4 regions of the Sodalis sp. RH21 genome follow, and region 3 is predicted to be linked to each of the others. Evidence: predicted binding sites of a transcription regulator. Region 3 holds the regulator's gene; each other region holds the start of a gene.
The links. The regulator ArgR, encoded in region 3, controls arginine synthesis, uptake and breakdown. The targets are predictions, from matches to a motif close to ANTGAATAAAAATACANT.

Region 1: the regulator ArgR is predicted to act here: its motif matches at 1,992-2,009, upstream of argC (N-acetyl-gamma-glutamyl-phosphate reductase).
Region 2: the regulator ArgR is predicted to act here: its motif matches at 2,113-2,130, upstream of argF (ornithine carbamoyltransferase).
Region 4: the regulator ArgR is predicted to act here: its motif matches at 1,958-1,975, upstream of argA (amino-acid N-acetyltransferase).

The regions. Positions count from the first base shown of each region.
Region 1 is NZ_CP178732.1:5,954,703-5,957,851, reverse strand. It holds gene argB (acetylglutamate kinase) at 1-769, opposite strand, end outside; gene argC (N-acetyl-gamma-glutamyl-phosphate reductase) at 795-1,799, opposite strand; gene argE (acetylornithine deacetylase) at 2,056-3,149, shown strand, end outside.
Region 2 is NZ_CP178732.1:5,352,251-5,355,399, reverse strand. It holds gene pyrB (aspartate carbamoyltransferase) at 1-148, opposite strand, end outside; gene ACL2XP_RS24760 (hypothetical protein) at 108-362, opposite strand; gene ACL2XP_RS24755 (YhcH/YjgK/YiaL family protein) at 548-1,015, shown strand; gene argF (ornithine carbamoyltransferase) at 1,073-2,080, opposite strand; gene rraB (ribonuclease E inhibitor RraB) at 2,256-2,717, shown strand; gene ACL2XP_RS24740 (GNAT family N-acetyltransferase) at 2,802-3,149, opposite strand, start outside.
Region 3 is NZ_CP178732.1:4,819,095-4,822,243, reverse strand. It holds gene ACL2XP_RS22285 (cupin domain-containing protein) at 1-187, shown strand, start outside; gene yhcN (peroxide/acid stress response protein YhcN) at 761-1,024, opposite strand; gene argR (transcriptional regulator ArgR) at 1,447-1,917, opposite strand; gene mdh (malate dehydrogenase) at 2,330-3,149, shown strand, end outside.
Region 4 is NZ_CP178732.1:782,010-785,158, forward strand. It holds gene recD (exodeoxyribonuclease V subunit alpha) at 1-584, shown strand, start outside; gene argA (amino-acid N-acetyltransferase) at 591-1,925, opposite strand; gene amiC (N-acetylmuramoyl-L-alanine amidase AmiC) at 2,157-3,149, shown strand, end outside.

The DNA of each region.
Region 1 (3,149 bases), 1.1 Mb from region 3:
AAATGCGGGTGCCGATGGACTCGCCGTTGAATAAAGCCGGTAGTTGCTCCGCATGGCGCCAGCCGGCGATATCCACCGGCCGCCCCAAGGTACGGGCCGCATCGAGCGCGGCATTGACCTTCACAATCATCCCGTCGGTAATAATGCCCTGGGCGATCAGCTGCTCAGCTTTATGCGCCGTCATTTCGGGAATGCGCTGGCCTTTGCCGTCGAGAATGCCGCTGACATCGGACAGCAAAATCAAATCGGCGCCCAGCGTAGCGGCCAGGGCGGTGGCGGCCTGGTCGGCATTGACATTCATCAGTTCGCCTTGCGCCGTGATGCCAATCGAACTGACCACCGGCAGATAGCCGGCGCCAAGCAAAGTGGTTAACAGCGCCGCCGAACCGGGTTCCGCTTTACCCACATGGCCGAGTTTTTCATCCAGGGGAGTGACAGTGACGCTGTCCCCGTCGCCCAGGCAGAGGCCGACGGCCGGGATGGCATGTTTTTTCGCCCAGGCAAGCAGGGTCTTATTGGCCGTGCCGGCCAGCGCGCCGGTAATGATATCGATTTGGTCCGCGGGCGTAACCCGCAGTCCGTTGACCTTAACCACCGGCAGCGCCAGTTTTTTCATCAGGTCATCCACCAGATAACCCCCGCCATGGACAATCACCAACTGACGCTGGTGCTGCGCGCGGTAGCGGTCAAGCGCGGAAAACAATCGCTCCAGCGCCTCTTCGCTATCAAGCAATACGCCGCCTAATTTTATAATTAACGGATTCATTATTTTTTTATACCTCGTTGGCCCCGGTTCACAGCAGCGCCTGCGTTTGCGCAAAACCAAAGCGAATATTAGCGCACTGCACTGCCTGTGCGGCCGCTCCTTTTAATAAATTATCTTCTGTCGCCACCACCACCAAATGCTCCCCCTGCACGGCGAAGCCAATATCGCAAAACGGCAGACCCACCACCGCTTTCAATGCCGGCACTCCTTTGGCGTAGAGGCGTACCAGCGGCTTATCGTGATAAGCATTGTGGTAACACTCGGCAATATCCCCGGCCGTCACGCCGGCCTTCAGCCGGCAGGTGATGGTGGCCAGTATACCGCGGGGGAAATTACCTAGATGAGGCGTGAAAATAACCGGTATCCCCAGGTGGGCGGCGATTTCAGGCTGGTGGCGGTGGGTGAAAATACCATAGGGCTGCAGGCTGACCTCACAGACGCTGCTGGCCAGGGAAGCTTTACGGCCCGCCCCGCTGACGCCGCTGACGGCATTAATGACCGGCCATTGCGCATCGTTAAGCAGCCCGCCATCCACCAGGGGTTTGAGCGCCAACTGAGATGCGGTGGGGTAGCAGCCCGGCACGGCAATCAGCTGCGCCCGTTTTAAGGCTTCGCCCTGCCATTCCGCCAGACCGTAGACCGCCTGCGCCAACCAATCGGCATGCTGGTGTTCAAAACCATAATATTTGCGATAGAAGTCCGGCTGATTAACGCGAAAAGCGCCGGATAAGTCGAATACCACGCAGCCGGCCGCCAGAAATACCGGCGCCAGGTCATGACTGACTTCATGGGCGGTGGCAAGAAAGACCACATCCACCGTTTTGGCCGACTCGCCGGCATCGGTCAGCGGCTGTAGCGGCAAATCGACGATGCCTTTGAACTGGGGATGCAGATCGGAGAGCAATTTGCCGGCATCCGCACTTTGCGCTGAAACCGCTAACGCGGTTATATTCATATGCGGGTGACGATTCAGATAGGCCGCGAGTTCAGCTCCGGCATAACCGCTGGCACCGACAATCAGCGTATTCAGCATGACGTTTGTTCACCTTCTTGAGTAGCTTTATCAACGAGAAGGGATTCACAGCAACCATTAATAAAAATGTTATTAATTCATCCGGCAGCCGTTCGTCGCAAAAGCAACTGCGCTGTTTCGGCGTTTCGCTGTTCACCCGCGAGGTCAAGCGTAGTAGTCTGGTAATAATCCGTTTACTTTACGCTCAACGTTAGTGTATTTTTATTCACTATTATTGCATGAATATTGATACTATCCAAACCAAAGGCTGTCAACAGTGAAGATAAAATTACCCCCGTTTATTGAGTTATACCGCGAGTTGATCGCCACTCCGTCCATCAGCGCCACGGACAGCGCGCTGGATCAGAGTAATCAGACGCTAATCAATTTACTGGCCGGTTGGTTTACCACCCTCGGCTTCCAGGTCGATATCCAACCCGTTCCCGGAACCCGAAACAAATTCAATATGCTGGCCCGCATCGGCAGCGGCACGGGCGGTTTGCTGCTGGCCGGGCATACCGATACCGTACCTTTCGATGACGGCCGCTGGACGCGCGATCCTTTTACCCTGACCGAACAGAATAACAAGCTTTATGGCCTGGGTACCGCCGATATGAAGGGTTTTTTCGCCTTTATCCTCGACACCCTGCGCGACATAGACGGCAGCAAGCTGCAAAAACCGCTGTATATCCTGGCCACCGCCGATGAAGAAACCAGTATGGCCGGCGCCAGTTATTTTGCCCAATCCAGCCAACTGCGCCCCGATTGCGCCATTATCGGCGAGCCGACATCCCTGCAGCCGGTACGCGCCCATAAAGGCCATATGTCGAACGCGGTGCGCATACTGGGCCAGTCCGGGCATTCCAGCGATCCGGGCCTGGGCGTCAATGCCATCGAGCTAATGCATGAAGCGATTTCCCATTTAATGGTATTGCGCACGACGTTACAAGAACGTTATCACCATCCGGCTTTTGATATCCCCTACCCCACGATGAATTTTGGCCATATCCACGGCGGCGATTCCGCCAACCGGATTTGCGGCTGCTGCGAACTGCACATGGATATCCGTCCGCTGCCCGGCCTAACGTTAAGCGATCTGGACGGGCTGTTGACCCATGCCCTGGCGCCGGTAAGCGAGCGCTGGCCGGGCCGGTTAACCATCGAGACCCTGCATCCGCCGATCCCGGGCTATGAGTGTCCGGCGGACCATCGGCTGGTGGAAGTGGTTGAAAAACTTTTGGGCGTAAAAACCGATGTCGTCAATTACTGCACCGAAGCCCCTTTCATTCAGCAACTCTGCCCTACTCTGGTTTTAGGCCCTGGCTCCATTAAACAGGCCCATCAACCGGATGAATATATCGATACGGCCTT
Region 2 (3,149 bases), 530 kb from region 3:
AAAAACAGCTGGCCACCACCTTATGTTTCAGTAGCTCCGGCCGCGGGTGGGCTTTCAGATCGGCAGCGGTGCTCAGCACCAGCTCCAGCTCTTCGCGGCTCAGGTCATTAATGGAAATGATGTGCTTTTGATAAAGTGGATTCGCCATGTTTTTTCCTCCTTACGGATGTCGGTAACGCCGATGCCTGACGCAAGTGTAGATTGCGCCCTGAATACCGCGCAAAAAAAAGCCCCTCAACGAGGGGCCTGTACTGAAATAATAAAAAGGGCAACGGGAGCAGCAATGGCCGTTGGCTGCCAACGGGCAGGGGGCGATCGTCATAGGCGTCGAATACCGCGTCCAAAACAACAGTGCTGTTCATTTATCCTCCCGGCAAACTGCCCGGAATTATACTCGCGTAACGGGACACTTCAAGCGCAAAAAAGACCATTTTCATGATTAAGCAAACGATTGGCCAGCTAATCAAAATAAGTGTTAAATAACTCTCACTTTCCGATCGGTAGCTGTTTTACAATGAAACGTTATTTCATTTTTTAAGGAACAATTATGATCACCGGTAACATCAACCATTTGGATCTCGTACCCTATCTGCCGGCCAAACTCCGCGAAGCCATCGAATATGTCAAACAGCATATCACCCCGGAAACGCCGCTGGGCAAACATGATATCGAAGGCAACCAGGTGTTTGTGCTAATTTCCAACGACAGCACCGACCTGCTGGAAAACCGCCGCGCCGAATATCATGCCAAATACCTGGATATCCAGATTATCCTGGACGGCGTGGAAGGCATGACCTTCAGCAACCTGCCGGCGGGCAAGCCCGATACCGACTGGCTGGCGGACAAAGATATCGCCTTCCTGGCCGCGGGCGAGCAGGAAAAACAGTTTGTGATGCACAGCGGGGACTTCGTGGTGTATTACCCCGGCGAAGTCCACAAACCGCTGTGCGCGGTGGGCGAACCGGCCCACGTGCGCAAAGCGGTAGTAAAAATCGATACCGCGCTGGTCCGTTAAGTCAGCGCCGGACGATGACGGGCGCCGGGCGCCCGTTAAATAATAGCCGCTGACGGATTACGCTTTCGCCAGCGTCGCCACCATCACCGCTTTAATGGTATGCAGCCGGTTTTCCGCCTGGTCGAATACCACGCTGCATTCCGATTCAAACACCTCGTCGGTCACTTCCATGCCCCCGGCCAAGCCGTACTGTTCGGCCATTTCCTTGCCCACCGTGGTTTGGTCATCATGGAACGCGGGCAGGCAGTGCAGGAATTTAACCCGGGGATTGCCGGTCTGGCGGAGCATGGCCATATTGACCTGATAAGCGCGCAACAGGGCGATACGCTCCTGCCAGATGGCTTTGGGTTCGCCCATGGATACCCAGACGTCGGTATAAATAAAATCCACGCCCGCCACGCCGGCGGCGACATCCTCGGTCAGGGTGATTTTGCCGCCGTTACGCCGCGCCGCTTCGCCGCAGCGCGCCACCAGCTCCGGTTCCGGCCAGCAGGCGCGCGGGGCCACCAGCCGCATATCCAGCCCGGTCAGCGCCGCCGCCTCCAGCATGCTATTACCCATATTGTTGCGGGCGTCGCCCACGTAGGCGAATTTCATCTGGCCAAAGCTTTTTTCCGGCAGGTGTTCTTGCATGGTCAGCAGATCGGCCAGTAACTGGGTCGGATGGAATTCGGTGGTCAGACCGTTCCATACCGGCACGCCGGCGTATTGCGCCAGTGTCTCGACGATCTCCTGGCCGTAACCGCGGTATTGGATGCCGTCATACAGGCGGCCCAGCACCCGGGCGGTATCCTTGATTGATTCCTTGTGGCCGATTTGGCTGCCGTTCGGGCCGAGATAGGTGACGCGCGCGCCTTGATCGAATGCGGCAACTTCGAAAGAGCAGCGGGTGCGGGTCGAGTCTTTTTCGAAGATGAGCGCGATATTTTTCCCGGCCAGGCGCGGCTTTTCCTGCCCCGCGCGTTTTTCGCGCTTCAGGGCGGCGGCCAGCGCCAGCAAATCGAGAATTTCAGCGGGGGTAAAGTCCATTAACTTCAGGAAATGGCGTTGATAGAACTGACTCATAAGCACGGTTCTCCGGACATAATTTTAATTAATATGAATTTAAATTCACTTTATATGTATGAATATTCAATTTCAAGCATTGATATCAATTCTTTCATGTTTAAGCTGGAGCCTTAACCGCCGCTGTGGGAAAATAGAAACCTAACAGGCCGACCGACGCATTGAGGATAGGGGCATGGCACATCAATTTCTGGAAGAACAGCGTGATGAAACACGTTTGATTATCGAAGAACTGCTGGAAGATGGCAGCGATCCCGAAGCGCTTTATACCATCGAGCACCATTTTTCCGCCGAGAATTTCGATATTTTGGAAAAAGCCGCTGTTGAAGCCTTTAAACTGGGTTATGAAGTCACCGATGCCGAAGAACTGGAAGTGGAAGACGGTTCCGTGCTGATGTGTTGCGACGCGGTCAGTGAAATCGCGCTTAATGCGGAGCTGATCGACGCGCAGGTCGAGCAGCTGTTTACGCTGGCGGAGCGCCTGGGCGTCAACTATGACGGCTGGGGCACCTACTTCGAAGACGGCGAGGACGATGACGAAGAAGGTGAAGACGGCGATGACGCCGAAGAAGGCGTTGACGGCACCCCGCCGGTGCGCGGCATCATCGACCAGGACGATAACGGCACCCGCCACTAATCATTGTCATCAGGGGGCACTTAATGTCCCCCACCGCCGGACGCGGCCATAACCGCGTCCGGCGCGCCGCTCATTCCAGCATGTTTAACCCAGCGCTTTCAGCATCCTCACTTCGCAGTCCACATGCCCCGTAGTGCCCATCGGACCGTCGATATGCACAAATCCCAGCCGCTCATAGAGGCTTATCGCCCGGGTCAGGGCGGCGGTGGTTTCCAGATAACAGTGGGTAAATCCCTGGGTCCGCGCAAACGCCAGCGCCCGCAAAGCCAGCTCATGGGCCAGGCCGCGGCCGCGCAGGGCGCTCATAAAATACATCTTTTGCAATTCACAAATATCCGCCCCGGCTCCGGCCAAAGGCGCAATCCCGCCGCCGCCGGCAATCCGTCCTTCGAACTCGATCACCCAGTACGCGCTGCGCGGCTGGCTGTAGAG
Region 3 (3,149 bases):
ACTAGGACAGCCGCCGCTTGCATACTTGCGAGCGTGGCGTCTTACCCTCGCTCGTGCGGCGTTGATGCAAGGTGGTACGACTATCGCTCGCATAGCGAACAAGGTCGGCTATACGTCACAAAGCGCGTTTTCCCACGCCTTTCGACGTGCCTTTGGTTCTCCTCCGAAAGCTAATGTCCAATCGTGACAAACTGCATAACCAATCGTTATTGGCGTTCGAGTCGCTGCGCCAAATTGGCCACCCCGTCTGTCCAGACGCCAGGAAACACTATTTCCACGAATAATGGCAGTTATCGACTGCCCTGGCCGCTGCTCGATTGCCGGTTTCCAGAAGCCAAATGGGAGTCAAACGATCGGAAGCGGATCGAGTTTCGGAAAGCACCGGCATATGTTGGATGATCTTAACTGATTGATAAATATGGTGTAGATGACTTGGCGCAATCCGGCAAAGCGCCGGGCTGGAGTCAAGGTGAAAAAAAACCCCCGCAAGCGGGGGTAAAAATCGTCGGATAGGACGACGAGAGGGAATCAATAGCTCGCGTCTGGGGTTATTGCTGGACACAGGAATAACTGAGGGCGACGACGGCATTGATTTTTAATGTTGAACAATATTGCTGTGTTGCTGGTGCTGAATCAGCCGGAACGACACTATCAGCGACACCCGCGGTCAGAGGAGCTATCCCGGCTATGGAAACCGCGGGAGCGTCGTTAAGGTAAATTGGTTATACAGCTTGGGTCTCTATTTACAGAACAGAGCGCCTTATTTATAGAGCTCAGCGGTCGCATGCCACGTATCGTTTTCACGCGCTTCGGTAATCCGGTAAGCGGTCGCGCCTTTAGCGTCGGCCGCCTGGTTCAGCGCCTGATGGATATCGGACGGCGCGCCGCCAATACCGCTAACGCTCACGGTACCGAAAGCGTGCAAATCATTCGCTTGTTCTAGCGAAATCGAATCGGCGGCAAATGCGCCAAATGACAGGGCCGATATTACGGTCATCAATGAAGCCGCAGTAGAAATTCTCATTTTTCTCACCTCTATTTTCTTCACGTTTGATAGAACACATGACGCACAACGTGATGGGCATCACGAAACTAAGTATACACTAGTAACGTGAGGTATTAATAGTTTACTCATAATTTATTATGAAACTTTAACATGCAACACTATATTAATATAAGCAAATGCTATTAAAACCGGATGAAAAATAGGCGACTAATGTTAATTAATTGTAATTTCAAGCAGATAGCCGGATGTAGCCAAACGTGCTGAATTGTCTCTTTCCGCCAGTGGAATAGCCCGGAGGGGAGGGTAACAAGTGGATATATGACAGGTTGGGGCGGGAATAACAGCATAATACGTAGGGTTAAACGATGGCAAAAACGGGATAATCGGCGTTAAAACCGGCGCCTTGATTCATTTTTGTTATAAAGCACCGGTAAGAAGGTTCAAAGCTCCTGGTCAAACAGAATAAGTATGGCCTCGTGGAGCTGCTTAACGCTAAACCCTTTGGCCGGGGTGGTAAAAATGGTGTCATCGCCGGCGATGGTCCCCAATATGCCTTCGGATTTACCCAGTGAATCCAACAAACGGGCAATCAGCTGCGCGGCGCCCGGGCTGGTATGAATCACTATCACCGCATCATTATGATCTACGTCCAAAACTAAATTTTTCAGGGGACTGCTGGTGGTGGGCACGCCCAATTCGGCGGGCAGGCAGTAGACCATTTCCATTTTGGCGTTGCGGGTGCGCACCGCGCCGAATTTAGTTAACATCCGCGAGACTTTCGACTGATTGATATTTTCAAATCCCTGTTCTTGCAATGCAAAAACGATCTCGCCTTGAGAACTGAATTTCTCTTCTTTCAGCAACGCCTTAAAAGCTTTAACCAGTTCTTCTTGTTTTATGTTATTACGCATTTTTTACCAAACCAGTAGCCATAAACATAGTTGTAATTATGCATAAAATTGCATTTTTATGCAATAAAAATGCCCGGCCAAGGGCGTTGATCGCCGTGATAGCCGGCAAAACGGCTAGGATAACAATATCTATTCATTTCCTTTTTGACCTGGCTCCCAGATTATTGCTGTGGAAAAAGTAAAGTAATTGTTATGAAAATGATGTTGTTTTGACACTAATTCCCGGTGTAATGTGATTAATAGCCAACGGCAACAAACGGCAGCGGCAGCGTATTTTATGGACGGCGGAAAGTTAATGCGCCAATTCTCAAATTTGCGATCGCTGATTTGTTTTTACCCGTTTATGTCTCTATGATCATAACCAGATGATTTGACGGCATTTAATTTTTCCTATAATAATAAGGAGATTAGAATGAAAGTCGCAGTTCTCGGTGCAGCCGGCGGCATTGGCCAGGCTCTTGCCCTGTTACTCAAAACCCAACTTCCATCCGGATCAGAACTTTCTCTTTACGATATCGCACCGGTTACTCCTGGCGTCGCTGTCGACCTCAGCCATATTCCTACGGCGGTAAAAATCAAAGGCTTTAGCGGCGAAGATGCCACCCCCGCCCTGGAAGGCGCGGATATCGTCCTCATTTCCGCCGGCGTGGCGCGCAAACCGGGCATGGACCGTTCGGATCTATTTAATGTCAACGCCGGCATTGTGCGCAACCTGGTGAACCAGGTGGCTAAAGCCAGTCCCGGTGCCCTGATCGGCATCATTACCAACCCGGTGAACACCACCGTGGCCATTGCCGCCGAGGCGCTGAAAAAAGCCGGCGTCTATGATAAACGCAAGCTGTTTGGCGTCACCACCCTGGATATCATCCGTTCCAACACCTTTGTGGCTGAACTGAAAGGATTGCGGCCGCAGGATGTTGAAGTGCCCGTGATCGGCGGCCATTCCGGCGTTACCATATTACCTCTGCTTTCCCAGGTCAAAGGCATCAGCTTCACCGAACAGGAAGTCGCCGATTTGACCAAACGCATTCAGAACGCCGGCACCGAGGTGGTGGAAGCCAAAGCCGGCGGCGGGTCCGCTACCTTATCCATGGGCCAGGCCGCGGCGCGGTTCGGACTGTCGCTGGTTCGCGCCTTGCAGGGTGAACAAGGCGTGGTGGAATGCGCTTATGTGGAAGGCGATGGGGAGTACACCCGTTTCTTTGCCCAGCCGCTGCTACTGGGCAAAGACG
Region 4 (3,149 bases), 1.9 Mb from region 3:
GGGTAAAGGCGGGCGACGAACCGGGCGCGATCCTCAAAGCCTTTAATCAATACCGCCTGTTATGCGCCCTGCGCGAAGGGCCGTTCGGGGTATCCGGCCTGAATGCCCGGATAGAACAGGCGCTGGCCAAGGCCGCAATGATCGCGCGCCCGGCCGACACCGCCGCCAGGGGATACGCGGGGCGGCCGGTGATGATCACCCGCAATGCCCCCTCTCTCGGCCTGTATAACGGCGATATCGGCATCATGCTATATAACGATCTGGACGAGCTGCGGGTACATTTTCCCCTGCCTGACGGCACCATCAGGGCCGTTCCCCTGAGCCGCCTGCCGGAACATGAAACGGCCTTTGCCATGACGGTGCATAAATCCCAGGGATCGGAGTTCATTCACACGGCGCTGGTGCTGCCCAACCAGCTATTGCCGGTACTGACCCGCGAACTGGTCTATACGGCGATTACCCGGGCCCGCGAGCGGCTGTCGATTTATGCCAACGATGATGTGCTAAGCCATGCCATCGCTACCCCCACCCAGCGGCGCAGCGGCCTGATAGACCGGCTGCGCGGCCAGGGCGGTGGCGGGTAGCCCGGTTTATTGGCCGGTCAGGTCCGCCACCAGAATTTTGGAGCGGCGGTGATAGTTGTACAGCGCCTGTTTTTGCTGCGGCAGCACTTCCACTTCGGCGGGAGTAAAACCGCGCTCCTGGAACCAATGAATGCTGCGCGTGGTTAATACAAACAGTTTTTTCAGCCCCATCTGGCGCGCTTGCTGGGTAATGCGCTGCAACAGCATCTCGCCGCGCGAGGAACTGCGATAATCGGGGTGCACCGCCACGCAGGCCATTTCCCCCAGCCCCTCGTCGGGGAAGGGATAAAGCGCGGCGCAGGCGATGGTCAAGTTATCCCGTTCGATAATAGTGAACTTATCGATTTCCATTTCCAACTGCTCGCGGGAGCGCCGCACCAGAATGCCCTGTTGCTCCAATGGGCGAATCAGCTCCAGGATACCGCCGATATCGTTAATGGTGGCCCTGCGCACCTGTTCAGCGCTTTCCATGACGATTTGGGTGCCGATGCCTTCCCGCGAAAATAACTCCTGCACCAGCGCGCCGTCATCCTGGTAGCTGATCAAATGGCAGCGGCGCACGCCGCGGCGGCAAGCCTTAACCGCCCCGCGTAAAAAACGCACCGTCCCGGAGTGGTAGTCCCCCTGGCTTTCCAGCGCATCGATGCGCAACTGGGCATCGTTGGGGAACAATTCCGAGATGATTTCCCCATCGTCGTCGATAACCCCCTGGGACGAACAAAAACCGATGATCTTTTCCGCCTTCAGCTTGATCGCCAACTGGGTGGCCACTTCCTCGGAGGTCAGATTAAAACTTTCCCCGGTAACCGACACCGCCACCGGCCCAAGCAGGACGATGGCGCCGCTGTCGAGCTGGCGGTGAATGGCTTCATCATCGATACGCCGAATCCGCCCGCTGTGGCAGTAATCCACCCCGTCATCCACTCCCAGCGGCTGGGCGATAATAAAATTACCGCTTACCACATTAATATGCGCTCCCTGCAAGGGGGTGTTATTCAGGCTCATGGATAAGCGCGCGGTGATATCCAGCTGTAGCAGGCCCGCGGCCTGCTTGACCAGCTCCAGCGTCGGCGCGTCGGTGACGCGGGTATTCTTGTGGTAAATCGGATCGAGATGATGCACGGCCAGATTGGCGTCGATTTGCGGCCGGGCGCCGTAAACCAGCACCAGGCGGATGCCCAGGCTGTGAAGGAGGCCGATATCATTAACGATGTTGGCAAAGTTTTCATGCTCGATGGCTTCACCGCCCAACATGACGACAAACGTTTTGCCTCGATGCGCATTGATATAGGGAACTGAGTGACGAAAGCCCTGGACCAGTTCAGTACTACGTTCCTTCACGGCATATCCTCTGTGAATGGTTATTCTGATTTTGTGTATTTTTATTCTATTACGGCAGGGATGGCAAGTGGCAATTGCTGTCCTTTTTCATTGTAAAGAATCGAAAATAAACCCCGATGACATAAGCATAAAGCCTTTTGGGGATGACAGAAACCGGCTGATTGGTTAAAGTTTTTCGCATGTCGAAAAATGACTGTTTTTTCATTAGATTAGAATCAACCCCGGAGCCCCATGTCAGATCCACAGCATAATAGCGGCCGCCGCCGGCTGCTGCGGGGCGCCGCGGCCGTCTGGTTGTTAAGTCTTAGCCCGGCGGGGCTGGCCGCCGCCCCGCTGATTGTGGCGGTGCGCATCTGGCCCGCCGCCAGCTATACCCGCATCACGGTAGAATCCCGGTCGCCGCTGCATTATCGCCAGTTTATGCTCACCGGCCCCGATCGCCTGGTGGTGGATATCCAGGGCGCGCAGCTTAATGGGGTGCTCAAGGGCATCGGCCGGCTGGTCAGCGAGCAGGACCCGTATATCAGCCGGATGCGGGCCGGCCAGTTCGATCGCGATACCGCGCGGCTGGTGATCGAACTCAGGCAACCCATTGAACCCCTGTTTCTGGATTTGCCGCCGGTGGCCGGCTTTAAACATCGCCTGGTCATGGATCTCTACCCGCGGGCCGGCAGCCGCTCCGCGGTGCAGGACGATCCGCTGCTGGCCCTGCTGGAAGATTATAACCAGGGGGATCTGGCGCGCAGCCTGCCGCCGGCATCCCAGGCGCCCCGGGCCGGCAAAGCCGGCCGCGACCGGCCGATCGTGATTATGCTCGACCCCGGACACGGCGGCGAGGACCCCGGCGCCATCGGTAAACATCACACCCGCGAAAAAGATGTGGTGCTGAAAATCGCACGGCATCTGCGCACGCTGATCCGCCGCGAACCCAATATGAAAGTCTTTATGACCCGCAATGAGGATGTGTTTATCCCCCTTAAGGTCAGGGTGGCCAAAGCGCGCAAACAGCGGGCGGATCTGTTTATCTCCATTCATGCAGATGCGTTTACCAACCGCGCGGCCAGGGGGGCATCGGTATTTGCCCTGTCCACCAAAGGTGCCACCAGCGCCGCGGCCCGGTTTCTGGCCGAGACTCAAAATGCCGCCGATGATATCGGCGGGGTGAGCAAGAGCGGCGACCGTTACCTCGACCATACGATTTTTGATTTGATGCAGACCGCGACC